2 regions of the Alkalibacillus silvisoli genome follow, and region 1 is predicted to be linked to the other one. Evidence: a T-box and tRNA genes for the amino acid it is inferred to sense, from the RefSeq annotation. Region 1 holds a T-box; the other holds one or more tRNA genes.
The links. The T-box of region 1 lies ahead of alaS (alanine--tRNA ligase). A T-box ahead of a tRNA ligase gene usually reads a tRNA of that ligase, here a tRNA-Ala.
Positions count from the first base shown of each region.

Region 2: it encodes a tRNA-Ala, which carries the amino acid that the T-box ahead of alaS (alanine--tRNA ligase) is inferred to sense. The anticodon was not compared.

Region 1 is NZ_BAAACZ010000009.1:201,434-204,854, forward strand. Features, by position in the region: gene recD2 (SF1B family DNA helicase RecD2) at 1-769, shown strand, start outside; gene ABDZ63_RS05150 (hypothetical protein) at 858-1,043, shown strand; T-box leader at 1,398-1,597, shown strand; gene alaS (alanine--tRNA ligase) at 1,643-3,421, shown strand, end outside.
Region 2 is NZ_BAAACZ010000002.1:22,935-26,355, reverse strand. Features, by position in the region: gene ABDZ63_RS00395 (ABC transporter permease) at 1-345, opposite strand, end outside; gene ABDZ63_RS00390 (ABC transporter ATP-binding protein) at 342-1,034, opposite strand; gene ABDZ63_RS00385 (hypothetical protein) at 1,031-1,165, opposite strand; tRNA gene ABDZ63_RS00380 (tRNA-Ala) at 1,350-1,422, opposite strand; gene ABDZ63_RS00375 (hypothetical protein) at 1,484-1,615, opposite strand; gene ABDZ63_RS00370 (DUF2680 domain-containing protein) at 1,749-2,087, shown strand; gene ABDZ63_RS00365 (LysM peptidoglycan-binding domain-containing protein) at 2,186-2,995, shown strand; gene ABDZ63_RS00360 (CAP domain-containing protein) at 3,137-3,421, opposite strand, start outside.

The DNA.
Region 1 (3,421 bases):
AAAAAATGGCGAAATTCCCATGCAATCAGTTGGGAAAAAGGATGACTACAATTTTATTGAGACAAATACTGAATATGCGCTTCATACGATCGAACAAATTGTAAAAAAAGCATTAGATAAAGGTTATACGATGAAAGATATTCAAGTTCTAGCTCCCATGTATAAGACAAAAGTTGGTATTCATGATTTAAATGAAACGTTACAAAATATATTTAATCCTAAAGAAGAAAAAAAGCGAGAGTTAGAGCATTTTAAGACGTCATTTCGTACAGGAGATAAAGTCATTCAGCTAGTGAATCAACCGGAAAAAGACGTTTATAATGGTGATATCGGTGAAATTATTGCAATTAAACACGCCAAAGAAGCTAAATCGAAAAAGGATGAATTAATTATTGATTTTGAAGGTCTAGAAGTGTCGTATACAAGACAGGATTTTAATCAGATCATGTTAGCTTATGCTATTTCGATTCATAAGTCACAAGGCAGTGAGTTCCCAATAGTTATATTACCTGTTGTCAGGTCATTTAAACGAATGTTAGTAAAGAACCTAATCTATACTGCCATTACTCGTGGTAAGTCTTCTTTAATAATTTGTGGCAGTTATGATGTGTTTTTAGAAGGTTTAAAGAAACAACTGGCATACGAACGAAACACAAGCTTAGTGTCAAGAATTCAAGCTTATAACTTGTCTAACCCTAACTCAAATACAGAAAACCTTGAGCCAGATTCTGAGCTTGAGGAAAATTTTTCACCTTATGATTTTATGTAATACGTTTAAACTAATAATGTTCTTACCATTGGTATAGAACAATTGTAAGTCGGAGAGGATGTATGCAAAAAGGAAAGAGGGGTTTTGTATGAATTGCCCAAACTGCCATACATCTGATGTCGGTAAAATAGGAGCTCAACAGTTTTATTGTTGGAACTGTTTTATAGAGTTGTCCGTAGAAGGTGGTAAGATGCGCGTGCATGAAGTACAAGAGGACAAGACGGTTTCCTCTTTAGACGACCTGTTTTCTTGGAAAGTTGATTTTTCTTTTTAAAGCGATGGGAACAAACGAGAAAGCATTCAGCTGACTTGTTTAGTGGTCATACCCTATATAAGGAGATAAAGGTTGGTGAACAACTTTGAGTCGAGTCATTTCAACAGGTGTCATGGGAGCTTTTGCCTTTTATTTTATGAGAAATAGAAACAACATTCGTAAAAGCGGGATGTGGAAGCAACTTCGTAGGTCTACACGTAGATTAAGAAAAAGAATGTTTTAAGGCAATCACAACCGTTCAGCTATTCTTTGAACGGTTGTGTTACATATGTAGTTACAGTTGACATGGTTGTATGGTTTAACTATAATATTCTCAAGGTATAGCATGCATTCATTCATTAAAAATTTTAAAATATAAAATCTGTGAAGGAAAGAGTAAATGGCAGACCACTTACAGAGAGGCATTTCATTTGCTGGAAGAAATGCTAAGTGAAGGGTCATTGAAGCTAATCCAGAGAGCGGCTAACCCCCGACGTCTACACTACGTTACGGTGTGAAAGTAGATAGATTTAGATCTATAACTAGGGTGGTACCGCGGATTAGTCGTCCCTACATGAACATGTAGGGGCGGCTTTTTTTATACTTTAGGAGGTATGAAGATGAAACAATTACAATCACATGAAGTAAGACAAATGTTTTTAGATTTCTTTAAAGAAAAAGGTCACGGAATTGAGCCTAGTCGCTCTTTAGTTCCACAAGAAGACCCAACGCTATTATGGATTAATAGCGGTGTAGCTACTTTAAAAAAATATTTTGACGGTCGAATCATTCCAGAAAATCCGAGAATTGTAAATGCACAAAAATCAATTAGAACAAATGATATTGAAAATGTCGGATTTACAGCAAGACACCATACGTTTTTTGAAATGCTCGGCAACTTTTCGATTGGTGAATATTTTAAAGAAAAAGCAATCGAATGGGCATGGGAGTTTTTAACGAGTGAGAACTGGATTGGCTTTGATGAAAATAAATTGTCTGTAACGGTTCACCCTGAGGATGAAGAAGCATATGAAATCTGGCAAAACAAGGTTGGTGTACCAACTGAACGCATTATCCGTATAGAAGAGAACTTTTGGGATATCGGTGAGGGACCTAGTGGGCCTAACACTGAGATTTTCTATGACCGTGGTGAATCATATGGAAATGACCTAAATGACCCAGAGTTATATCCTGGTGGGGAGAACGAACGTTATTTAGAAATTTGGAACCTCGTGTTTTCACAATTTAACCATAACCCTGATGATACTTATACACCATTACCTAAGAAAAACATTGATACAGGTATGGGCTTAGAACGTATTGTTTCAGTAATACAAGATACAAAAACGAACTTTGAAACAGACCTATTTAAACCTATTATTAATCGCACAGAAGTAATCTCTAACATCTCCTATGGTGAAACAGTAAGGCAAGATTCCGCGTTTAAAGTGATTGCAGATCATGTCAGAACCGTTGCGTTTGCAATTGGTGATGGTGCTTTACCATCGAATGAGGGTCGAGGCTATGTATTAAGAAGGCTTCTTCGTCGGGCTATTCGTTTTGCGAAAGATTTAAATATCAATGAACCTTTTATGTATCAATTAGTTGATGAAGTAGCAGACATCATGTATGAATTTTATCCAGAAGTACATGAGAAGAAAGATTTTATTAAAGAAGTCATGAAAAAAGAAGAAAAACGATTCCATGAAACCTTACAAGAAGGGTTAACTATTTTAGAGAAGGTCATGAAAACTGAAAAAGAAAAAGGAAGTAATGTATTTCCAGGTGAAGAGGTGTTCACTCTTTATGATACATATGGCTTTCCTAAAGAATTAACAGAAGAGTATGTACAAGCAGAAGGATTTACAATCGATGAAGCTGGCTTTGAAAAAGAAATGACAAAACAACGTGAACGTGCACGTGATGCCAGACAAAAAGTTGACTCAATGCAAGTACAAGATGAAGTGTTGCAACAAATTGAAACGCCAAGCTATTTTGTTGGCTATAAACAGTTAATAAGTGAAACAACAGTAGATGTTATGATCAAAGAGCAAGAAGAAGTCTCAGAAATCCAAGCAGGTGATGAAGCTACATTAATCCTTGCTGAAACACCTTTCTATGCAGAAAGTGGAGGGCAAATTGCTGATAGGGGAATAATTGAGACTGAAACTGGTAAAGCTTCTGTGATGGATGTGCAAAAAGGACCTAATGGCCAGAACTTACACCAAGTGGACGTCATAGAAGGCTCTTTACAATTAAACCAGAGCGCAAAAGCACAAGTTAAACGTTATGAACGCCAACAAATAATTAAAAACCATACTGCGACACACTTACTACATCAGGCATTAAAGGATGTATTAGGGGACCATGTTAATCAGGCTGGTTCACATGTTGCACCA
Region 2 (3,421 bases), on a different contig from region 1:
ATAGTCAGCATACCCAATTACGGCGATTGGTGCTGCCACCTCAATGCCAGATATTTCTTTGATCGCTTCATATTGATCCACGCTGATTCCGCCATTTAGCCCGCTCAAATAGTTGGGTTCCAACAATTCTTTTTCTTCCGTTACACTACGGGAACCTTCTGGCCGAACAACAATATCATAAGAGGCACTCCACTGATTTTGTAAGGAATCAACGATGGTTCCTCTATTCGAATCCGAAAGACCAATTAAGTAAGTTAACCCAGCACTGATGATGAACGCACCAATTAATAACAAAATCAGTCGTTCTTTCTTCCGCCACCAATTCTGCCAAATAAATCGCATCATAAGGAAACACCCACTTGATCCGATTGAACGGATCCATCTTTCATTGTAATGATTCGGTTGGCTTTAGATGCTAGAGCTGCATCATGCGTGACAAAAATCACCCCACACCCTTCCTCCTGATTCAACTGCTTCAATAACTCAAAGATGAGTTCCCCAGTTTCAGAGTCGAGGTTCCCAGTTGGTTCGTCCGCCAGTAGCCAGCTCGGTTTGTGCACAATCGCACGAGCAATCGCTACTCGTTGTTGTTGACCACCAGATAATTGTGAGGGCAGCGAATTCACCTTATCCTCTAATCCCACTTGTGCTAACACTTCTTTTGCCCGCTGTTGCTTGTTATAGGGTACTTTTCTTGAGAACAACGGAGTTAACACATTTTCAATAGCCGTGAGTGTAGGAAGCAAATGAAACTGCTGAAAAATAAACCCGATTTCTTCAAAGCGGAAATCGGCGATTTTATTTTTGCGTTTCTTTAAAATCTCTTCATCATCATAAGTGATTTTGCCGTTTGTCGGTTGATCCAACGTCCCCAACAAACTCAGCAAGGTCGACTTACCTGATCCAGAGGGTCCAATAATAGATGTGAATTCGCCGATATCAAACGATAAATTGTTTTCATTTAGTGCCGAAGTTTGTACTCCATCTCCCCTGTACACCTTTTCTACATTTAAAAAGTTTATCTTGCGTATCATGTAATCCTCCTTGTCAAGCTCATTCCACTATAAATAATTCCAGGTGAACTACCAGCTCCCCAAACCCACATTTCTCTTTTGGACAGTTGTGCTAAAGCATGCCTAGTTTTTCTACCACCTTTTTTATTCATCTGTTCCACCTCATTTTTTCAAAAAATTCCAACTATTACATATATATTAACATAGTTAGTTTGGCATGAGTTAAAGAAACTAATAAATTAAAGCGTAAATGATCAATGGAGTTAGACAAAAATAAAAAAGCTGGACCTTATTATTATAATAAAGGTCCAGCTTTTTGCTTTAATTAATCAATAATGGAGCATGTCGGGCTCGAACCGACGACCTTCGCGCTGCCAGCACAACGCTCTCCCAGCTGAGCTAATGCCCCTTCTATACTTTCACGAGTACATTATAGCATATCTTATTTTTGTTTCTAAAGAGAGGTTACTTCATTTCCTGTCTTCTATTTTCACTTGCATACTCCAATACTGAACATGTGGTAAGCGATAATAAACCCAATATTCTTTAATCATTGTAATTCCTACAAATGACACTATAGACCAATCAATATCTTTAAGCATATGAACCCTCCCATATACGACACATACCCTTCTTAAAACATATGTAACCTAAACCTTGTCTTATAACGGACGTATGATTTTCAAAAATTAGTACAAGTTAAAGTATGACAAAATTTCAGATGAGGTGATTAAAATGGCAAAAAGAATTACTTTATTACTTGGTTCAACACTTCTTGTTCTTTTCGCATCAATCGGCATATTAACAACACAAGTGGGTGCAGAAGAAGAAGTAAACGAAGATGTAGAGCTGACTGAAGAACAACTAGCTGAAATGGAAGCTCTACACCACAACGCTTTTGAACAACACAAAGTCATTATCGATAAATATGTCGAGTATGGTGTGTTCACAGAAGAAAAAGCAGATAAAATGAAGTCTTATCTTGATGAACGCTTCGATAAGCTTAAAGAAAACGACTTCATACCTAAGATGGACAAGCATCATAAACAGGATAAAGAAGACCGTGACTCTTAGTAGCTAATGCCTGCACATAATTGTGTAGGCTTTTTTTTAGTTCATACTTAGGACAAATGTAGCATAAAATGGTCTTGAAAAAAGGAGTGTGATCTTAGGTGACGATTAGGCGTGGAACACATATCATTCATACTGTAAGACCAGGTGACTCTGTTTATCAACTATCACAACGATATGGAAGTGATGTTGATTCTATTGTCGAAGCGAATGCATTATATCCACCATTTACTGATTTATATATGATGGAGCCCGGGCAAGTAATAGTCATACCTAAAACATTACTGACAGAGACCGAAACATTATATGTTGTTCAATACGGTGATACAATTAGCTATTTATCGAATCGATTTTCTTTAGAACCTGAACTACTTATTGGGATAAATCGAACGATCCATAACCCTGATTATATGGATGTTAACCAACAAATACTACTACCTGTCTTCATTTATGAAGTTGAACCTGGTGATACATTAGCAGATATTTCTCAAAGAACAGGCATTCCAATCGATAACATTCTCCAAGCAAATATGAATAGATTTGGCATATCAGCTGATACGATTTATGAAGGCGTCCGAATCATCATACCTTTATCAATGTCAGAAAATATAGTTGTAACTTTGCCCCTTCCTGGTACTATTATTCGTGATGGTGCTTTACTTGAAGGATTTGCACGGACATTTGAAGCGAATGTCCTTTACCGTTTAATCGATTCTAATGAAACGGTTGTTATTGAAGAATCGTTTACCACAGCAAGGTACGCAGCACCATCTTATAGTCAATTTTTAGATAACCTTGAGTTTGACCAAGAACCTACTAGTTCATTAGGTGAGTTACAAGTTTATTCACGCAGTGCACAAGATGGCTCCATTCAAGATTTAGTGAGAGTTAGGGTTTGGTTTAGCTCATAATAATTAATTAAAAGGCAGCCTCAACTGAGACTGCCTTTTTTACAAAGATAGGAGAACATCATTCATCCCACTTGTATTAGTCTAACTCGCCTCTATCTTCAACAATTTCTACTTGGCAAGTTTTTTTATATAGAGTATCTTTTATTGTGCTTTAAACATTTGGGTCCAATAAATTGAACCATTTCCTTCAACATAACCTACACCAATGTGTGTGAAATCATCACTTAAAATGTTTTCACGGTGACCATCACTATTCATCCACCCTTGCATCACTGCCTCAGGTGAACGTTGACCCATCGCAATGTTTTCACCTGCTGTGCGATAATCAACACCATAATGGTCCATCATATCAAATGGAGAACCATAAGTCGGTGATTGGTGACTGAAATAGTTTTGATCAGCCATATCCTGTGACTTCGCACGGGC